DNA from 4 places in the Dietzia sp. 2505 genome. Region 1 is predicted to be linked to each of the others. Evidence: riboswitches for the same ligand, from Rfam matches in the RefSeq annotation. Region 1 holds a riboswitch; each other region holds the start of a gene.
The links. Region 1 has a riboswitch for cobalamin ahead of ABIE38_RS07230 (ABC transporter substrate-binding protein). Riboswitches for the same ligand answer to the same signal wherever they lie in the genome.
Positions count from the first base shown of each region.

Region 2: it holds a riboswitch for cobalamin, as region 1 does, so the genes downstream of both, ABIE38_RS08470 (energy-coupling factor ABC transporter permease) here and ABIE38_RS07230 (ABC transporter substrate-binding protein) in region 1, are expected to answer to the same signal.
Region 3: it holds a riboswitch for cobalamin, as region 1 does, so the genes downstream of both, ABIE38_RS08385 (magnesium chelatase subunit D family protein) here and ABIE38_RS07230 (ABC transporter substrate-binding protein) in region 1, are expected to answer to the same signal.
Region 4: it holds a riboswitch for cobalamin, as region 1 does, so the genes downstream of both, cobN (cobaltochelatase subunit CobN) here and ABIE38_RS07230 (ABC transporter substrate-binding protein) in region 1, are expected to answer to the same signal.

Region 1 covers NZ_JBEPON010000003.1:77,810-83,032, reverse strand. The annotation lists gene ABIE38_RS07245 (sugar porter family MFS transporter) at 1-643, opposite strand, end outside; gene ABIE38_RS07240 (SgcJ/EcaC family oxidoreductase) at 821-1,195, shown strand; gene ABIE38_RS07235 (Lrp/AsnC family transcriptional regulator) at 1,230-1,511, shown strand; cobalamin riboswitch at 1,584-1,705, shown strand; gene ABIE38_RS07230 (ABC transporter substrate-binding protein) at 1,824-2,828, shown strand; gene ABIE38_RS07225 (FecCD family ABC transporter permease) at 3,004-4,017, shown strand; gene ABIE38_RS07220 (ABC transporter ATP-binding protein) at 4,014-4,796, shown strand; gene ABIE38_RS07215 (hypothetical protein) at 4,789-5,223, shown strand, end outside.
Region 2 covers NZ_JBEPON010000003.1:336,267-341,489, forward strand. The annotation lists gene efeO (iron uptake system protein EfeO) at 1-269, shown strand, start outside; gene efeB (iron uptake transporter deferrochelatase/peroxidase subunit) at 271-1,623, shown strand; gene ABIE38_RS08455 (helix-turn-helix transcriptional regulator) at 1,684-1,986, opposite strand; gene ABIE38_RS08460 (sodium-dependent bicarbonate transport family permease) at 2,264-3,283, shown strand; gene ABIE38_RS08465 (P-II family nitrogen regulator) at 3,298-3,588, shown strand; cobalamin riboswitch at 3,645-3,855, shown strand; gene ABIE38_RS08470 (energy-coupling factor ABC transporter permease) at 3,892-4,632, shown strand; gene ABIE38_RS08475 (energy-coupling factor ABC transporter substrate-binding protein) at 4,629-4,991, shown strand; gene cbiQ (cobalt ECF transporter T component CbiQ) at 5,007-5,223, shown strand, end outside.
Region 3 covers NZ_JBEPON010000003.1:319,883-325,105, forward strand. The annotation lists gene ABIE38_RS08385 (magnesium chelatase subunit D family protein) at 1-1,772, opposite strand, end outside; cobalamin riboswitch at 1,795-1,981, opposite strand; gene cbiE (precorrin-6y C5,15-methyltransferase (decarboxylating) subunit CbiE) at 2,070-3,302, shown strand; gene ABIE38_RS08395 (cobalt-precorrin-4/precorrin-4 C(11)-methyltransferase) at 3,299-4,066, shown strand; gene ABIE38_RS08400 (TetR/AcrR family transcriptional regulator) at 4,087-4,800, opposite strand; gene ABIE38_RS08405 (fumarylacetoacetate hydrolase family protein) at 4,917-5,223, shown strand, end outside.
Region 4 covers NZ_JBEPON010000003.1:371,060-376,282, forward strand. The annotation lists gene ABIE38_RS08630 (precorrin-2 C(20)-methyltransferase) at 1-60, opposite strand, end outside; gene ABIE38_RS08635 (precorrin-8X methylmutase) at 57-722, opposite strand; cobalamin riboswitch at 776-890, opposite strand; gene ABIE38_RS08640 (ferredoxin-like domain-containing protein) at 890-1,759, opposite strand; cobalamin riboswitch at 1,841-2,032, shown strand; gene cobN (cobaltochelatase subunit CobN) at 2,024-5,223, shown strand, end outside.

The DNA.
Region 1 (5,223 bases):
AGCGGGGCGACTCGGGGATCATGAGCGCCAGCACGCCGTAGGTGATGGCGGGGACCAGCTCGGTGAGGAACATCCAGCGCCAGGCCTGGATCCCCAACCACAGTTCCTCGATCGCGCCACCGGCCACGGCTGCCAGCCAGGCGTCGGAGAGCAGGGCGACGAAGATGCCGGAGACGATCGCGAGCTGCTGGAGGGACCCGAGGCGGCCGCGGATCGAGGGCGGGGCCACCTCGGCGATGTACGCCGGCGCGATGACGGAGGCCGCACCGACGCCCAGGCCACCGACCACCCGCCACAGGATGAGATCCCAGGGGCCGAAGGCGAGCCCGGATCCGATCGCGCTGACGGTGAACAGCGCCGAGGCCAGGACCATGACGCGCGTGCGCCCCCAGCGGTCGGCGAGGCGGCCCGCGAGATACGCGCCGGCGATGCACCCGAGCAGGGCAGAGGAGACGACGAACCCGGTGAGGCCGGCGTTCATCCCGAAGGTCTCCTGGACGGCGTCCACGGCGCCGTTGATGACGGCGGTGTCGAAGCCGAAGAGGAAGCCGCCGAGCGCGGCGACCAGGGAGATGATCACCACCCGGCCGGTGTGGAAGGACTCCTCGTCCGAACCCTTGGCCGAGACGTTCCGTGTGGACATGGCGTACCCCGTTCCCGGGCCGGATGGACGTCCTGATGTCTGGTGAACGGAGCGTAGGCCCACTACGGGTGTGGCGCAAGTCACATATTTCTTTTCGATTCCGAGGTACGAGCGCCCTATTCGAGAACACGTTCTAGGCTCGAGGTGTCTCGCCGTCATACCGAAAGGGCCACCGTCGTGAGTGCCTCCCCCGAGCAGATCCGTGCCACCGCAGACTCCTACATCGCCGGGCTGGTCGCCGGCGATCTCGAGGCCGTGATGGACCTCTACGCCGAGAACGCGACGGTCGAGGACCCGGTCGGGGGCGGCACCGTCCACGAGGGCAAGGCGGCGATCCGGGAGTTCTACTCGTCCGTGGTGGCCATGAAGATCGACGGCGAGGTGATCGAGGCGCGGGTGTGCGGCGACGACCTGCTGTTCAACTTCGAGATCACCACCCACTTCGACGCCGACTCCAAGGCCACCATCAACGTGTGGGACCTGATGACCCACGACGAACAGGGCAAGATCCGTTCGATGCGCGCGTACTGGACCCCGGAGAACATGCGCTGAGCCGGGGTCGCGCGACTGGACTACCCTTCAGGCCATGATCACCGCCATCGTCTTCGTCCACGCCGAGACGGCGCGCATCCCCGAGGTCGCCGAGGCGATCGCCGAGATCGACGGGGTCTCCGAGGTGTACTCGGTGACGGGCACCATCGACCTCATCGTGCTCGTGCGGGCCCGCCGCAACGAGGAGGTGGCCGACATCGTCTCCGACCGCCTGAACAAGGTCCCGGGCGTGGTGGACACAGAGACGCACATCGCGTTCCGTGCGTTGTCCAAGCACGACCTCGAGGCGGCGTTCTCCCTCGGGTACGACGAGTAGACCCCCTCCCCGTGCGCACAGTTGCCGGGAGGTGCCCTCACCATTCCCGCTACGACTGTGCATACTGACATCACGACTTGCTGATCTCCGGATACGCAGGGGAAGACCGGTGAGAATCCGGCGCTGACCCGCAACGGTGTGTCGTCACCTCGGTGACGACGAGCCCGATTACCTGCCCGGAGGTTCGCGACTTCCGTCCATCGCCGAGGTCTGCGATCCGGAGTCCTGCACGGTCGGCCGCCGGCGTCGACGGCTGCCCACCTGCGGGTCTCGTGTGTTCGTGGGCAACACGACACGATCCGAGGTCTGATCATGTTCCGTCGCCAGTCCAGGTCCACCATCACGCTCGCCGCGCTGCTCGTCACGGGGGTCACCCTCGCGGGCTGCTCCCGCGGCGAGGCGCAGGAGGGCACCGCCTCCGGGGCGGTGTTCGCCGAGCCGGTGACCATCACCAACTGTGAGCGTGAATCCACGTTCGACGCCCCGCCCGAGCGGATCATCACGATGAACGCCCACGTCACGGAGACCCTCATCCAGATGGGTGCGGGGGACCGGATCGTCGGCCGCGGGTACGGGAACCGCGAGGACGTCCTGCCCGAGGTGGCCGAGGAGATGGAGCGGATACCCGGGCTCGCCGAGGAGTACCCCAGTTGGGAGCAGATCATCGATCTGGAGCCGGACCTGGTGGTGGCCGGCATGCGCAGCGCGTTCGACGAGAAGGAGGGCCGCAGCCGGGACGCCCTCGACGCGGCGGGTATCGACACCTTCCTGTTCTCCGAGTACTGCGGCGACGGGTTCCCGGACGTCTCCATGCTCGAGACCGACTTCTCCCAGCTGGGTCGGGTCCTCGGGCTGGAGGAGGGCGCGCAGGAGCTCACCGAGGGCATCGTCGACCGGATCGAGTCGGTCCGCGCCACCCTGGACGAGGCCGGCATCTCGGGGACCCCGACGTTCTTCTACGACAGCGGCGAGGCGGAGCCGATGACGATCGGCGGCGTCGGCATCGGCCAGCTGATCGGTGAGTACGCGGGAGCCGACAACATCTTCATCGAGGGCGACCGGCCCTACCTCAAGACCACGTGGGAGATCCTCGGCGAGCGCCGGCCGGAGGCGATCGTGGTGCTCGACTACGGCGCCACCAGCGCCGAGGACAAGATCGCCTACCTGCGCAACCAGCCCATCATGTCCACGACGCCGGCGATCCGCGACGACCGCATCGTGGTGGTCCCCCTCGCCGACTTCTTCGAGAGCTCCCGGATGGCGACGTCGGTGGAGACCATCGCCCGCGAGCTCCACCCCGACGCCTTCGGGCGCTGAGGTGGCGACAGTCGTCCACGACGGGGGCCGCAGCGCACGTGGCACGGGGGCAACGGTTCCGGACCCCCCGTCGGCTCCGAACCGCCGCGCGGAAGCATCCCGCCCCCCGTCGCAGCCCCGCCCCCCGTCACAGGCCCGCACCACGGAACCGCGCCGCGACAGGCGGCCGCTGGGGTTGGTCCTCGCTCCGCTACTGGGCCTCCTCGCCCTGTCCGTGGCGGTGGGGGTCTCCCTGGGGTCGGTGTCCATCCCACTCGGCGACGTCTGGGCGATCGTCGCCCACCGTGTGGCCCCGGGTTCCTTCACCCCGTGGTGGTCCGAGGCCCGCGAGGCGATCGTGATCGAGTCCCGGCTGCCGAGGTCGCTGATGGCGGCGGCGGTCGGCGCGTCCCTCGCGGTGGCGGGAGGCGTCGCCCAGGCGGTCACGCGCAACCCGCTGGCCGATCCGTACCTGCTGGGGGTGTCGTCCGGGGCCGGCTTCGGCGTCGTGGTCCTGACCGTCCTGGGTGTGGGGGCCGGGATGTGGGGTGTCTTCACGCTCCCGATGGCCGCCTTTCTCGGCGCCCTGCTGCCGCTGGCCGGGGTGGTCCTGGTGGCTCGTCGCGCGCACGACACCACGGCGATCGTTCTGGTGGGGGCGGCCCTGACGATGATGTTCGGCGCGCTCAACACGTTCACGCTGTTGGTGTTGGGCGACGACCACCAACTGGGCACCGTCATGCGCTGGCTGGCCGGCGGGTTCGGTGACGCCGGGTGGACCATGCTCCTGGCCCCGGCTGCGATTCTCGCCGTCGCGGGCGTCCTGGTGATGCTGTCGAGCCGCCACCTGGATCTCCTCCTGACCGGCGACGACGGGGCCACGGCCATGGGCATGAACGTCCCGCGGTTCCGGTTGCTCATGTTGCTGCTGGTCTCGATGCTCACCGCCGGGGCGGTGGCGGTGTCCGGGACCATCGGGTTCATCGGACTGCTCATCCCGCATCTCGCCGGATACCTCACCGGGCGCACGTCGGCCCGGCTCCTGCCGACGGCCGCGGTGCTCGGCGCGGTGGCCCTGGTGCTGGCCGACATCGCGGCCCGATCCGTCAGCGACGGTGCCGAACTCCCGGTGGGCGTGGTCACGGGGATCGTGGGCGGGCCGGTGTTCCTGGTCATGCTGTGGCGGCGCTACGGGAAGTCGGCGACATGACCACGCTGACCGCGGCCGACGTCTCCACCGAGCTCGGGGGACGCCGGATCCTCGACGGGGTGGACCTGACCATCGCGCCCGGACGGGTCACGGCGCTGGTGGGCCCCAACGGCAGTGGCAAGACGACCCTGCTGCGCACCTGCTACCGGGCACTGCCCACGACGGCCGGACTGGTGCGCCTCGACGGCGACGACATCACCTCACTCCGCCGGCGGACCCTGGCGCGCACGGTGGGTGTGAGCACCCAGGAGCCGGTCTCGCTGGGGGGCATCATGGTCCGGGAGTCGGTGCGGCTCGGACGAACCGTGACGCGCGGGCTGTTCGAGCCGTTCGGGACCGACGACGCCGACGTGGTGGACACCGTGCTCGACCGTGTGGGGTTGGCCGGGTTGGCCACCCGCGACGTCCTGGCCCTGTCGGGGGGCGAACGGCAGCGGGTGTCGATCGCCCGGGCGTTGGCGCAGCAGCCGGAGGTGCTCCTGCTGGACGAACCCACCAACCACCTCGACCTGCACCAGCAGTTGTCGGTCCTGGCGTTGCTGCGGGAGCTGGCCGCAGGCGGGTTGGCGGTGCTGCTCACGCTTCACGACCTGCGGATGGCCACCGAGTACTGCGACGCGATGGTGGTCCTGAACGAGGGCCGGGTGGTGGCGACCGGTGCGCCCGAGGAGGTGCTCGATCCCGCCCTTCTGGCCGAGGTGTTCAGGGTCCGCGGGCAGGTGCGGCCGGGGCCGGGCGGCGGCCGCACACTGGACGTCTGGGGGCTCGCCGATGACTGACCCCGCCGGGGCGTACGCCCGGATCGCGGCACCGCTCGGAGAGTTCGCCCGGACCGTCGAGCACGGCCCCGAGGTCCTTCCCGGTTCGATGCTGACCGACCCTCGCTGGCTCGCGGCGCGCGTGGCGGACACCGGGCGACGGTGGGCGCACGACGATCCGAGGGTGAACGCCACCCTCTGGTGGTACTCGGCCAGCTCGTCGCTGGTCGCCGCGCCACTGACGATGCTCCTCACCTCTGGTGTCGCTCCCGACCCCCGGCCGGACCGACTGACGGTGTCCCTGCAGGCGAACGGGTATATCCGGGCCGCGCGCTCGGACCGCCTGCTGACGTCCGTGACCGCGTTCGCACAGGGCCTGCGGGAGGCGCACGAGGCGGTGATCGCCCCACTCGCGGAGGTCTCCGGGGCGGCGCCCCGCGCGCTGTGG
Region 2 (5,223 bases), 260 kb from region 1:
ACCTCTACGACATCCAGGCCAACCTCGAGGGAGCCGCGGTGGCCTTCGGCACCGTCCGCGAGCTCGCCGAACAGAAGGATGCCGAACTGGTCGCCGAGATCGACTCGCGCATCGACTCCCTCGCCTCCACGCTCGACGGCTATCGCAGCGGGGAGGACGGGTTCGTGCCGTTCACCGAGCTCGACGCCGCCGAGCGCAAGCAGCTCTCGGATGCCGTCAACGCCCTGCGTCGACCACTGGCCACGCTCACCGAGGTAGTTGTCGGCTGACATGGGCGAGCGGGCAGAGGAGAAGGCCGCCGGCCACCGCGCCCCCGACGGCGACCACGCCACGGGGGCCACCGCGACGCGCGGGTTCACCCGGCGCGCGGTGCTGGCCGGCGGCCTCGCGGGGGGTGTGGGAGCGGCGGCCGGGTTCGTGGGCGGGCGGGCGACGGTGGGTGGCGAAGTCCAGGGCGTCGGAGCAGCTGCGACCGGCGGACTGGCATACCCCTTCCGTGGCGACCACCAGCAGGGTGTCACCACCCCCGCCCAACAACAGATGCACCTCACGGCGTTCGATGTGACGGCCCGCGACCGGAGCTCCCTGATCGACCTGCTCACCGCGTGGACCCGCGCGGCCGAGAATCTCACCGCCGGGCTGCCGGTCGACTCGATGCGGGTGTCCAAGTCGGCGCCCCCCGACGACACCGGCGAGGCGTTCGACCTGGGTGCCTCCGGATTGACCATCACCATCGGCTTCGGCAAGACCCTGTTCCGGGATTCGCAAGGGCTCGACCGCTTCGGTCTCGCCGACCGGCTGCCCGCCCCTCTGGCCGAGGACATCCCGCGCATGGCGGCGGAGAAGATCGACGCCGCCCGGAGCGGCGGAGACCTCGTGGTCCAGGCCTGCGCCGAGGATCCGCTCGTGGCGCTGCACGCGATCCACAACCTCACCCGGATCGCCTTCGGCTGGGCCACCGTCAGGTGGACCCAGCTCGGCTACGGGCGGACCTCGTCCACCGGTCCCGGCCAGGCCACCCCGCGAAACCTCTTCGGCTTCCGAGACGGGACCGCGTCGCTGCGCGGGGACCAGGACGAGTTGCTCCGGGACTTCGTCTGGGTGGGCGACGGAGACGACGCCGCCGACTGGATGGCCGGCGGGACCTACCTCTGCGCCCGCAAGATCCGGATGACCATGGAGGTGTGGGACGAACTCCCACTGCGAGATCAGGAGAACGCGGTCGGGCGGGACAAGATCTCCGGCGCACCTTTGTCGGGTGGCGACGAGTTCAGCGCCCCCGACTTCACCGCGCGCTCGACGGGCGGCTCACCCGCCATCCCCGAGGCCAGCCACCTGGCGCTGATGCACCCCACCCGGAACGCCGGGGTGCACATGCTCCGGCGCGGCTACAACTACACCGACGGCTCGGACGAACTGGGACGGCTGGACGCCGGCCTGTTCTTCATCGCCTTCGTCCGCGACCCGCGCCGACACTTCACACCGCTCCTCGCCCGCATGCAGTTCGACCTGCTCACCGAGTACCTGCAGCACCTGACCAACTCGGTGTTCGCGATTCCCCCAGGCTTGCGGGACGGGCAGACCTATATCGGTCAGCAACTGTTGGAGACGGCCACCGGCTAGGACTCCTGGGCGGCTGCGGTGGACCTGACCCCTGCGGTGTCAGGCCTGGGGGCACGGCGGTCACACGCTCTGGTCGCGAGCGCCCTTCCGCGGTGCCCCCAGCACGCTGAGGATCTCCCCGACCATGTGGTCCCGCTCGAGTGGGTGACGCAGGGGCAGGTCCCGGTTGAGGCTGTAGCGGTTGCGGCGCCCGTCCCGGATCCGCTGGAGGTACCCGGCCTCCTCCAGCTCGGCCACGATCCGCTGGGTGGCGCGCTCGGTGATCCCGACCGCGTCGGCGATGTCGCGCAGTCGCGTCTCGGAGTCCTGCGCGATGCACAACAGGACGTGCGCGTGATTGGTGAGAAACGTCCACTCCGCCACCACATCACCCCATCACAGACGACTTCCGAGTGCCATTTTGCCTGACGTGAATCACGGTACGCATGTGGGCGTCCTCGGACCCCGGCCTTCCGCGGCCCCGCTCCGTCCGCCACGCCGCAATGCACGACACAAATTTAGCCTGTTATAAAACATGTCTTGCGAATCGTGTATTGTCCTTCCTGTTACTCGCTCGGAACAGGCGGATCGCACGCCACCACGGGGATCCGCTCGTCCCACTCGGCGGCGCACGGACTCCGGTCAGATCAGGGGAGACTCGATGGACCTCAGCATTCTCGGCAGCCTCACGGACCCGCCGATCCTGTTCTTCTTCCTGGGGCTGTTCGTCGCCGCGGTGCGCTCCAACCTGGAGATCCCGGCCCCCGTCACCAAGTTCCTGTCGCTCTACCTGCTCATGGCGATCGGGTTCAAGGGTGGCCAGGCTCTGCGCGAGACCGGCCTGACCGGTCGTGCCGCGGCGGTGGTCGGCATCGCCCTCCTCCTGGCCCTGGTGATCCCTGCACTGGGCTTCCTGGTCCTGCGGCGCAGGGTGAACGAGTTCGACGCGGCCGCCATCGCCGCGACCTACGGGTCGGTCAGCGCGGTGACCTTCATCGCCGCGACGCAGTTCGTGACCGCCCGTGGGGAGGAGCCCGGCGGGTACATGACGGTCGCCCTGGTGCTCATGGAATCGCCCGCGATCATCATGGCGGTGCTTCTCGCCACCTGGGCACGGTCACGTCAACGCTCAGCCCAGATGGCGGGCGAGACGGGGGCCGGAGCCTCCGGTCCCGCGTCGGGCGCACCCCTGTCGATGCGGGCGATCCTCCACGAGGCGTTCACCGACGGCGCGCACCTGCTGCTGATCGGGTCGCTCGTGATCGGCACCGTGGTGGGGGCCGACGCCGGCGAGGCCATGTCCCCGTTCGTCAACGACATGTTCAAGGGCCTGCTGGCCTTCTTCCTGCTCGAGATGGGACTGCTCGTCGCTCGTCAGCTGCGCGAGGTCCGTGACGTCGGGCCGTTCCTCATCGGGTTCGGCATCGTGATGCCGCTGGTCGGAGCATCGATGGCACTGTCCCTGGGTGCCCTGGCCGGGTTGCCGGTCGGCGACCTGACCATGCTCGCCGTGCTGGCGGCGAGCGGGTCCTACATCGTCGTGCCGGCCGTCGTGCGCTACGCGATCCCCGAGGCGCGGCCGTCCCGGTACTTCACAATGGCCCTTGCCGTGACATTCCCGTTCAACATCGTCGTCGGCATTCCGCTCTACTACACCGTCGCCCAGTACCTGGGCGCCTGAGGCGAGGAGATCCCATGAGAGACGTCAAGAGGATCGAACTGGTGGTGGAGTCCGGGGTCGCCGGGAGGTTCCTCGGCGCGCTGGACTCGCTGGGCCTGACCCACCGCACCGTGATCCCCGGTATCTACGGGCGGGGCCAGCACGGTGAGCGCGGCGGGGACCCCTTCTCCACGTTCGACAACACCTTCGTGCTCGTCGCGGTCGACCCCGACAGGATCGACGAGGTCCTCCAGTCACTGCGACCCCTTCTGCAGTCAGTCGGTGGCATGTGTCTGGTCTCGGACGCCCAGTCGGTGCGGTACTGAGCCGGCGCCGGAGCCGCACCGGGTCGGTACCGCGGGGCCGGCAGCCGGGAGGGGGATAGGATCTGCTCAGCTGCGGTGTTCGGGAACCCGGTGTGAGACCGGGGCGGCCCTCGCCACTGTGAACGGATGATGTCGCCAGTCCTCTGTGCCACTGCTCGCACGCGTTGTGTGGGTGGGAAGGCGGACCGGCGGCGATCCGGCCCATCCCTCCGGGGTGGGCCGGGGGAACCCGTGAGCCAGGAGACCGGCCGTGGCTGCCACCACGAGTGCCCGCGAGGTGATGGGCAGAAAGGTCTCAGGCACATGCATATCGCAGAGGGTTTCCTCCCCTCGGTGCACGCTGTGGCATGGACGGTCGTCGCGGCGCCGTTCGTGATCCACGGCGCGCGCGAGGTCATCAGGACGGTCCAGCGGACACCGGAGGCGGGCGTCCTGCTCGGCGTGGCCGGGGCGTTCACGTTCGTCATGTCGGCCGTCAAGCTCCCGTCGGTGACGGGCTCCAGCTCGCACCCCACCGGGACCGGCCTGGGGACGATCATCTTCCGGCCCCCCGTCATGGCCTTCGTCGCCACCGTGGTGTTGATCTTCCAGGCGTTGCTACTCGCGCACGGGGGCCTCACCACGCTCGGCGCGAACGTGTTCTCCATGGGGGTCGCCGGGCCGTGGGTCGCCTACGGCGCGTTCGTCCTGTGTCGACGGGTCGCGGTGCCGCTGCTCGGCGCGGTCTTCGTCGCCGCGTTCCTCGCCGACCTGGTGACGTATCTCGTCACCAGCGCCCAGCTCGCACTGGCGTTCCCGAGCGCCGAGCACGGCCTGTGGCACTCGATGGCCGAGTTCCTCGCCGTCTTCGCGATCACCCAGATCCCGCTGGCGATCGTCGAGGCCCTGATCGTCGTGGTGATCGTCAGCGTGCTCCTGCGTATCGCCTCCCGCGAGCTCGACCTGGTGGGCTTCTTCCGGAGGGCGCGACTCGCCGGAGCGGGAACCTTCGCGGATCCCGGGGACCGTACCGATCGGGTCGAGGCCACGGAGCCGGTGCGATGAACGGGAGGAAGCACGTCAGCGTATGGGTGCTCGTGGGACTGGTCGCCGTGGCGTTCGCGATCGCGGTGTTCTCCCTGGTCTACGGCGCCGGGGCGGGCGGCGAGTTCGAGGGTGCGGACGGTCAGGCCGAGGGGACCATCAGCGAGGTCTCTCCCGACTACGAGCCGTGGTTCGAGCCGCTCCTGCCCGAGCTGCCGGGGGAGGTCGAATCAGGAGTGTTCGCCCTCCAGGCCGGGATCGGCGGCGGGATCGTGGGATACGGACTCGGCGTCCTACGGACGCGCAGCAGACAGCGCCGGGAGAGCGCGGCGGGTGCGGCGACCACGTCGGCGGCGGCCACGGGTCCGACCGGGCACTGACCGACCGAGCACCAGGTGAACCCACTCGAACTCGCGGCCTCCCACAACCGCTGGTCGGACCTCCCGGTGGCCGAGAAGCTGCTGCTCTTCGGCGGTCTGCTGGTGGCGGCACTGCTCGTGCCGCCACCGGGGGGCCACGTGGCGATCCTGGCCGTCTGCTGCTACTGCGCACTTGCGCTGGCCCGCGTCCCCGCCAGGATCTACCTCGCGGCGTTGCTCGCCCCCGTCGCGT
Region 3 (5,223 bases), 240 kb from region 1:
CCGCGGAAGGTCACCAGCCCCACCTTGTCGCGTCGCCGATAGGCGTCGAGGAGCAGGGAGAGAATGGCGGTCTTGACCTGCTCCATGCGGGTGCGCGCGGCCATCGATCCGGAGGCGTCCACACAGAACAGCACCAGGTTGGCCTCCCGCCCCTCGCGGACCGCCGAGCGCAGGTCGCGGGCGGACAGGAGCAGTCGCCCGCCATCGGCTCCCGACTCGCGGCCCCGCGCCGCCTGATGGGACGCGGCGGCGCGGATGGTGGCGGGCAGGTGCACGTCGGAGCCGGTGAACCCGGCCGAGCCCGTGCGCCGGCCGGTGGAGGTGATCGCGCGGGACCGGCGGCCGGAGACGCCGTGGCCCGTGCCAGCGACGGTCAGCAGCCGCGTGCGATACGGGTCCGAGGCCGCCGTGACCGTCCCCGGCTCGGCCGCCGCGGCGCCCGGTCGGCCGTTCTCACCGGCGTCGCGATCCCCCTGCTGCGGGGCACCGGTCTCGTCGCTGGCGTCAGCATCAGCGTCGGTCTCGGAGTCGGCGCCGCCGTTCGACTCCGACGTCGGCCCGTCCTCAGCCGCACCCGACTCGGTGCCTTCGGTGTCGCCCGCATCCGACTCCGCGTGTCCGGCGTGGCCGGTGTCCTCGGCTGATGCGCTCGCCCCAGGATCCTGCTGACCGGTCGTGGCGTCGCCCGCGTTGTCGTCGTCGTTCTTCGTGTCGTCTCCCGGGCCGTCCGTGTCCGGGCCGTCGTCTCGCGGATCGGGCTCGTCGTCGTCCCCCAGGAGGCGGTCGAGGAGGTCCTCGTCGAGCCCCGGGGCGTCGAACGGTGCGCGGCGACGGCGGTGGGGGAGCGCCATGCGCGCGGCCACGCGGATGTCGGCGCGGGTGATGCGGGTCCGGCCCTCCCAGGCGGCGTGGGCGGCGGCCGTGCGCGCGGTGACGATGTCGGCGCGCATACCGTCCACGTCGAATCCGGCGCAGACGGTCGCGATCGTGGTGAGCGCCCAGTCGGTGAGCTCGATGCCGCCCACGCGCTCCCGGGCGGCGGCGATCCGCTCGCGCAGGGTTAGTTCGTCCGCCGCGAAGGTGGCGGAGAATCCCTCCGGGTCGGAGTCGAAGGCGACCCGGCGGCGGATGACCTCGGCCCGCAGCGCCGCCTCGCGCGGTGCGGACACCTCGACGGTGAGGCCGAAGCGGTCGAGCAGCTGGGGCCGAAGCTCGCCCTCCTCGGGGTTCATGGTGCCGATCAGGACGAAGCGGGCGGCGTGCTCCACCGACACCCCGTCCCGCTCGACGGTCACCCGGCCCATGGCGGCGGCGTCGAGGAGCTGGTCCACCACGTGGTCGTGGAGCAGGTTGACCTCGTCCACATAGAGCAGTCCGCGGTGCGCGCGGGCCAGCAGGCCGGGCTCGAACGCGGTGACGCCCTCGCTCAGGGCCTTCTCCAGGTGCAGCGACCCGGCGATGCGGTCCTCGGTCGCACCGATCGGCAGCTCCACCAGACGGACCGGCCGGTGCTCGGTGGGCGCGTCGTGGGGGATCGGGCCGTCGGGGGTCTCGGTGCCGCGGTCGGTCGGGGCGCTGGAGAACCTGTCACCGGCCACCACCTCGATCTGCGGCAGGATCCCGGCCAGCGCGCGCACCATCGTGGACTTGGCGGTGCCCTTCTCGCCGCGGATCAACACGCCGCCGGCCGACGGCGAGACCGCGTTCAGTAGGAGGGCGAGCGCCATGTCGTCGGAACCGACGACGGCGCTGAAGGGGTAGTGCAGTGGCATGGGGGCTCCCGCTCTCGTCTGCCAGACTGGTCAGCGCGAGGCCGGTCTCCGGACTTCCCGGCTCATCTCGGGCGTTCGCGCTGGACGCGATCGCCTGAGAGGCCGGGTTACCGTAGCGGGCCCTGTGCCGGATTCTCACCGGCTTCCCTGATTCTCCCCTCCGCACCGCCCGGGGCGGGTCGTGGGGCACCTCGTGCTGTTGGGGTGTAGTTGTCTCTCCCGGCCGAGGCTACCCAGCGTCCTCGGGCTCCGGGCGGTCGGGCCGGGTGGCCGCGCTCGACGGTAGGGTTCCGCGTCATGAACGTACGGGTGGTCGTGGTGGTCGGCATCGGCGGTGACGGTTGGGCCGGCCTCGACGAGTCCCGTCGCCGTGCCGTCCTGGGCGCCGACGTCCTGCTGGGCGGGGAGCGGCACCTGGCGATGATGCCGGGCGAGGTGGTGGGCGAGCGCGTGGCATGGCCGCGGCCGCTGCGCTCGGGACTGCCCGATCTGCTGGAGCGCTACGACGGCCGGTCGATCGTGGCCCTGGCCTCGGGCGACCCGCTGGTGGCCGGGGTGGCCACGACGTTGATCGACCTGCTCGGCCCGAAGTCGGTGGAGGTGCTGCCGGCGGTGTCGTCGGTTGCGCTGGCGCGCGCCCGGATGCGGTGGCCCGCCGAGTCGGTGGCGGTGCTGCGCGATCACCGGACCCTCGTGCGCGAGGTGGCGCCGGGGCGGCGGGTGCTGGTGCTCTCGGAGGATCGCCACACGCCGTCTCGCGTCGCGGGGGTGTTGGCTGGTGCCGGTTTCGGGGAGAGCACGATGACAGTCCTCTCCGACTTGGGCAGCCCGGACGAGGCGCGTCAGAGTTGCGTGGCGCGCGACTGGGACCCGGGACGCGAGGCGCCCCAGCTGCACGTGCTGGCCGTGGAGTGCGTGGCCGACGCCTCCGCCCGCCCGCTCGGCCTGGCGCCGGGTCTGCCCGACGACGCCTTCGAGAACGACGGCCAGCTCACCCGCCGCGATCTGCGCGCCTCGGCCCTCTCGCGGCTCGCTCCGTCGGCCGGAGGACTGTTGTGGGACGTGGGCGCCGGCGCCGGATCGGTGGGCATCGAGTGGATGCGAGCGCACCCGTCGTGCCGCACTGTGTCTGTAGAGGCCGATCCCGAGCGGGCGGCGCGGGTGGAACGGAACGCCGCGCGGTTGGGCGTGCCGACATTGGCGGTTGTTCATGGGCGCGCGCCGCAGGCCCTCGAGGGGCTCCCTCGCCCCGACGCGGTGTTCGTGGGCGGCGGTGGCACCGCGACCGGGCTGCTGCGGCAGTGCTGGGAGGCGCTGCGTCCCGGCGGCAGGCTGGTCGCGCACGCGGTGACGATCGAGACGGAGCGGGTGCTGATCGATTCCCGCGCGGAGTTCGGCGGCGAGCTCGTACGGTTCCACGTGGAACACGCCGACTCGATCGGCTCGTTCACCGGCTGGGCACCGGCGCGGGCCGTGGTCCAGTGGTGCGCCGTCAAGCCGCGTTCGTCAGCGACCGAGGAGATGCCGTGACCGTTCACTTCGTGGGGGCCGGACCCGGCGCCGCCGACCTGCTCACGCTGCGCGCGGCCGCCGCGCTGGCAGCGGCCGACGTCTGTCTGTACGCGGGCACCTATCTGGACGACGGCGTGCTCGACCACTGCCGAACGGACGCGCGGCTGGTGGACACCCAGCACCTAAACCTGGACGGGATCATCGGGGAGATCGCGGCAGCGCATGCCGAAGGGCTCGAGGTGGTGCGGTTGTGCTCGGGCGACCCGTCGCTGTACTCCGCGCTCGCCGAGCAGACCCGTCGCCTCGATGCAGCGGGCGTGCCCTGGGACGTGGTGCCCGGCGTCCCGGCCTACGCTGCCGCCGCCGCCGAGCTGGGGGTGGAGCTCACCGTGCCCGAGGTGGTGCAGTCGGTCGTGCTGACCCGCGTCCAGGCCCGGTCGACGGCGATGCCGTCGACGGAGTCGCTCGAGAACTTCGCCGCCACCGGGGCGACGCTGGTCCTGCACCTGGCGATCACCCGGATCCGCGAGCTCGCCGAACGGCTGGTGCCCACGCACGGCGCGGAGTGTCCGGTCGCGGTGGTGGCCAACGCCAGCCGCCCGCACCGCGTCGAGCTGCGGGGCACCCTCGGCGACATCGCCGACGCGGTCGAGTCGGCCGGCCTGCGGCAGGCTGCGGTGATCCTGGTGGGCCGTGCGTTGGTCCGGCCGGGGGAGGCCGAGTCGTGGTTGTACGCGTCGAGCCCGGAGCGGGAGGCGAAGCGGCGGCGGGTGGCGCCGTAGGTTCCTGCCGGGATTGCCCCTCACACCACAGTGCTGCCGGTCTCCGGCCGCCGGCCGGTGTGCACGACCGCGAGGGCGGTATCGACGTCGAGGTCCGGGTCCAGAACTGCTGCGCCCCTGATGGCCGCGGAGCCCACCTCGACAAGCCACTCCACGAGGTGGTCGACGGGCACTCGGCACCCGGTGCGCACCCAGTTCAACGAGGCCTCGTCCGCGGCCGCGATGAGGGTTCGCCCGACGAACTGGACGGTGGCGTCATCGACGTCGACCCCGACCAACTCGGCCATCATCTCGAGTGCCCTGTCGCGTCCTGCCTGCGACGCTTCCCGCACATCCGAGTCCGGCGATCGCCCGCCGGCGATCAGCCGCTGGGCGAGGGCGGGGTGATCGGCGACGTGGCACAGGTGGGCACGAAGGCCGGCCCGGATCGCGTCACCAGGGTCGTCGCCGACGCCCGCGGCGAAAGCCGAGTCCATGTCCTCCACGAATCTGTCCAGGACCGCCCGGTACAACCCCTGCTTCGAACCGAAATGGTGGAAGACGAGGCCGTGTGCCACGCCGGCTCGTCGCGCGATCTCCGAGACCGTGACCGCGCTGTACTCGCGTTCGGCGAATGTCTCGGCGGCCGCATCGAGGACGCGACCGCGCGTCGCGACCTTGCGCTCGGCTCGTGACGTCAGGGCGCTGGTGGCGTCGGAGCTGTCCTCGGGGCGCGGACTGGCATCCCTCTTCACGCCCCCGAGTGTACGAGAGGGGCCTGCTCTCTGAGATCGTTGACCGATAGTCATTGACTGGCAGTCAATGAAGTCGGTAGTGTCCGCGGCATCGAGTTCGACACGAAGGAGCCATCATGGCCACCAGGCTGGTCCGGTTCGTCGCCGACGGGACGACGCACTGGGGGACCGTCAACGGTGACGAGGTCACTGCTCTGGAGGGCGACTATCCGACCACCGGTGAGGTGCTGGAACACGGGGCGGAGGAGTGGCGCGCCGCTGTCGACCGGCCGCCGACTCATCGGTTGTCCGCCGTGACCGTGGTATCCCCGGTGACCGTCCCGTGCCGGGTGGTCTGCCAGGGCGCGAACTACCGCCAGCACGCCATCGAATCGGGCATGGATCCAGACAACCGCGCGTTCAACCTCTTCTTCGACAAGACCG
Region 4 (5,223 bases), 290 kb from region 1:
CCCGGGGCCCACGCCGACCCCGTACAGGCGCCCCGCCTCGCCCGCCTGACCGGCGCTCACTCGGCCACCTGCGCGAGGGCGTTGACGGCGGAGACCGTCATCGCGGACCCGCCGCGTCGCCCGTGGACGGTGACGAAGGGGATGTCGATACCGTGGTCGTCCGCCAGGCAGGCCAGCGCGGCCTTGGACTCGGCGGCGCCGATGAAGCCCACGGGGCACCCGACGATCGCCGCCGGATGGGGGGCGCCGTCCAACAGCAACTCCAGCAGGTGGAACAGCGCGGTGGGGGCGTTGCCGATCGCCACCACGGCACCGTCGAGCCGCTCGCCCCACAGCGAGAGGGCGGCGGCGGAGCGGGTGGTGCCCATCTGCCGGGCCAGCTCGGGCACGCGGGGATCGGACAACAGGCACACCACGTCGTTGTTCCGGGGGAGCCGGGACCTGGTGATCCCGGAGGCCACCATGTGGGCGTCGCAGAGGATCGGCGCCCCGGCCTCGAGCGCGGATCGCGCGGACCCCACCAGTCCCGGATGGACCTGCAGGTCATCGACGAGGTCGGTCTGCCCGGTGCCGTGCACCATCCGGACGGCGAGCCGCTCGGCGTCCTGGGGGACGCGCGACAGATCGGTCTCCCGCCGGATGGTGGCGAACGAGTCGACGTAGATCGCAGGCCCGTCGTCGACATAATCGTAGCGGCGTGGCGGCCTGGGGACAGCAGGCATGGGTCCTCCTCGGGGTTCTCGCCCCGGTCAGAAGTCTCAGGCGACGCGCCAGGAAGCGCGTCGATCCCTCGGCCAGTATCTGGCTTGGCGGCCCGTCGACCGGGCCTCACAGTGGCGGAACCGCCCCGGACTCGCACCGGGTTCCTCGCCGTGGGACAGCGGCGAGTCTACGTGCGCACGGTGAGCACGCCGCGCCACGGGGTGACGATGAGCTCGGTGACGTCCTCGCCGGTGAGGCGATCGATCACGGCACGGGTGAGGACGCCGTCCGGGGCCCCGACGTGCTCGATCCGTCCCGAGGAGCCCGGGACCGGGCCGTACGGCAGCGCGGGGGCCGGGGTGGGGAGACGACCGTCGCCCGGGCAGGCGGCGGTCAGCGGCACCGGGAGTTCACGCACGTGCCAGGGCGCGTCGGGGCCGGTACCGCGGGCGGCGGCGAAATCGCGGGCCAGGTCGAGCAGGCGATCGGCCGCCTCCTCGAGGGGCACCACCGCCGACCAGTCCGCACCCGCCCGCAGCTGCACGGTGTCGGCGTCGAGGGCCGCCAGCCCCAGGTCCCCGGGGCGGTCCACCAGGTCGCCGCGGCCGTCGTCGAGGACGAACAGGAACCGCCCGGACAACCCGGCCAGCCCGGGATCCGCCCGGAGACCGGCGTCGAGCCGGTCGGTCACGCGGCGGAGGTCGGCCCTCCCGCCGACCAGGCCGGTGAGCGGGGAGACGAGCACGTTGCGGACGAGCTCGTGCGACGGGGCGGGCAGCAGCCCGGTCGCGGCGAGGGCCGCCACGACCTCGTCCGCGAGCCGTCCGTCGCGGCTCATCGGCAGGGCCCGCAACTGCAGGTTGGCTCGTGTGGTCACGTGCACGTCGTCGTCGCCGTATTTCGCTGCGACCCTATGCAGCGCGGCGAGGGACTCCGGCGACACCCGTCCGCCCGGGACGCGGAGCCGGACAAGGGCGCCGTCCTCGGCGGGCCACGGGCGCAGGACGCCGGGGCACATGTCGGTGCGGGTGCGGCGGGTCGGTCCGGAAACGCTCACGGGGCTCAGTGTGGCACCCGGGGGTGTGGCGCGGCGAGCGGGTAGCCGGCGGCCGGACACCCGTTGGGGAGCGGCGCCGGATAGGCTCGCCGGTGCCGTGGTGCTCGGGAAGCCGGAGGAAAAGCCGGCGCGGCCCTCGCCACTGTAGTCGCGGAGTCGCGCACCCTCGTCCGTCCCCGAGTGGGGCGGAGACCACTGGGCCCAGGCCCGGGAAGGTCGGTCGCGCGGCGTCGATGCGAAAGCCAGGAGACCGGCCACGGCGTCATGTTCCACGAGGGTTTGGAGAAGAACATGCGCCATGACCGGCGTTCGGCGTCCCCTGAGGACGCCTCGGCACCATCGGACGACACCGCACCATCGGACGACACCGCACCATCGACTGACACGGCATCACCACGGCGCTCGGGCCAGCCACCACGCATCACCCTGCTGTCCACCTCGGACACGGATCTGCTCTCCGCGCGGGCCTCTCGCGCGCAGTGGACGCTCGGCAACCCGTCCCGGGTCGACGTGGACTCGGACCTGCCCGGCCTGCTCGCCGGCGCCGACCTGGTCGTGGTCCGGATCCTCGGGTCCCGCCGGTCGTGGGAGCCCGGGTTCGCCGCGGTCATGGCCTCCGGCCGGCCGGTGGTCGTCCTGGGCGGCGAGCAGGCCCCGGACGCCGACCTGATGGAGTTGTCCACCGTCCCGATCGGTATCGCGGCCGAGGCACACCGCTACCTCGCCGAGGGGGGAGAGCGGAACCTCGCCCAGCTCCACGCCTTCCTCTCGGACACCGTGCTGCTCACCGGCACCGGATTCGCACCCCCGGAGAGCGTCCCGGTGTGGGGGATGCCACCGCGGCCGGAGTCTGTGGCCTCCCCGATCGGAACCGACCAGTCGCGGGGCGTCCCCCGCGTGGGAGTGCTCTACTACCGGGCGCACGAGGTCAGCGGGAACTCGGAGTTCGCGCATGCGCTCGCCGATGCCATCGACGCCACCGGGCAGGCCGTGGGCGTCCCCGTGTTCGCCGGGTCGCTCCGCTCGGCCCCCGACGAGCTGTTCGAGGCGCTCGGGACGCTCGACGCGCTGATCGTCACGGTCCTGGCCGCCGGCGGCACCACGCCAGGCGCGGTGAGCGCGGGCGGCGAGGACGAGACGTGGGACGTCGAACGGATCGCGACGCTCGACATCCCGGTGCTGCAGGGGCTGTGCCTGACGTGGAGTCGGGAGGACTGGGAGGCCTCCGACGACGGCGTCAACCCGCTGGACTCGGCCAACCAGATCGCGATCCCCGAGTTCGACGGCCGAATCATCACCGCGCCGTTCTCGTTCAAGGAGATCGACGCCGACGGGTTGCCCCGGTACGTGGCCGACCCCGAACGCTGCGCCCGCGTCGCGGGGATCGCGGTCTCGCACGCGCGGCTGCGTCACGTGCCCGCGGCCGAGCGACGCGTCGCGCTGGTGCTCTCGGCCTACCCGACCAAGCACTCGCGGATCGGAAACGCGGTCGGTCTGGACACCCCGGTGTCGACCATCCGACTCCTGCGCCGCATGCGCGACGAGGGGTACGACCTGGGGCCGGCGGACGGGCCGGTCGCCCGGTTCCTCGACACCGCGGGGGACTACGCCGACGACACCGCCGCCGGAGACGCGCTGATCCACGCCCTGATCGCCGCGGGCGGTCAGGACGAGGAGTGGCTCACGAACGCCCAGCTCACCGACAGTCACGTGCGGATCTCGACCGACGACTACCTCGCGTGGACGGCGGACCTGCCCGAGTCGCTGCGCTCCGAGATGGTCGAGGCCTGGGGGCAGGCGCCCGGTCAGCTGTTCGTCAACGACGCCGGCGAGATCGTCCTGGCCACCATCCAGGCCGGCAATGTCGTCCTGTTGATCCAGCCGCCCCGCGGGTTCGGCGAGAACCCGGTCGCGATCTACCACGATCCCGAGTTGGCGCCCTCCCACCACTACCTGGCCGCCTACCGGTGGCTGGCGCGGGGTTTCGGCGCCCACGCGCTGGTCCACATCGGCAAGCACGGTTCGCTGGAGTGGCTGCCGGGCAAGAACGCCGCGCTGTCGGCGTCGTGCGCGACCGACGCGGCGATCGCGGACATGCCGTTGATCTACCCGTTCCTGGTCAACGACCCGGGGGAGGGGGCCCAGGCCAAGCGTCGCGCCCACGCCACGATCGTCGACCACCTGGTGCCGCCGATGGCCCGCGCCGAGTCCTACGGTGACATCGCCCGCCTCGAGCAGCTGCTGGACGAGTACGGCAACATCGCCTCCATGGACCCGGCCAAGCTGCCGGCCATCCGCGCGCAGATCTGGACCCTCATGCGGTCGGCACACATGCACGAGGACCTGGGCCTGGAGCAGCAGCCGGGGGACGAGGAGTTCGACGACTTCCTGCTCCACGTCGACGGCTGGCTGTGCGAGATCAAGGACGTCCAGATCCGCGACGGCCTGCACGTGCTGGGTCAGGCGCCGGACGGCGAGGCCCGGGTGAACCTGGTGCTGGCGATCCTGCGGGCCTCCCAGGTGTGGGGTGGTGAGTTCGGCGCGGTCCCCGGTCTGCGCCGCGCGCTCGGGCTGGGGGAGGACGCCCCGACCCCGGAGGTCGACCGCGTGGAGGCCCTGGCCCGGGCGCTGGTCGAGGACATGGACGCCCGGGGGTGGGACCTCGCGGCGGTGCCGGAGGTCCTGGCCGCCGCGGGGCTCGGGTCCGGTGGGACCGGAACCGGCGGTGAGTCCGCGGGCGACGAGGTCGGGATCGACGAGGTCGGGATCGACGAGGTCAAGATAGACGACGACGAGGTCGGCCGCGTGCTGGAGTTCGCCGCCCGCGAGGTGGTTCCGCGCCTGGCCGCCACCGTCGATGAGCTCGACGCGGTGATGCACGCCCTGGACGGCGGATTCGTGCCGGCCGGTCCGTCGGGCTCGCCCCTGCGCGGCCTGGTCAACGTGCTGCCGACCGGCCGCAACTTCTACACCGTGGACCCGCGCGCCATTCCGTCCCGGCTGGCCTGGGACACGGGCCAGGCGATGGCCGACTCTCTGCTGGACCGCCATGTGGCGGAGACCGGCGAGTACCCGAGCTCGGTGGGATTGTCGATCTGGGGCACCTCGGCCATGCGGACCTCGGGTGACGACGTGGCTGAGGTCCTGGCCCTGCTCGGCGTCCGTCCGGAATGGGACGAGGCCTCCCGCCGGGTCAACGGGCTCGAGGTGGTCCCGGCCGCCGAGCTCGGACGCCCGCGCGTCGACGTGACCGTGCGCATCTCGGGGTTCTTCCGGGACGCCTTCCCGCACGTCATCACCATGCTCGACGACGCCGTCCGGATGGTGGCGGACCTCGACGAGCCGGCCGAGCACAACTACGTCGCCGCTCACACCCGCGCGGACCTGGCCGAGCACTCAGACCACCGGCGCGCGACCACCCGCATCTTCGGCTCCGCGCCGGGGTCGTACGGCGCCGGGATCCT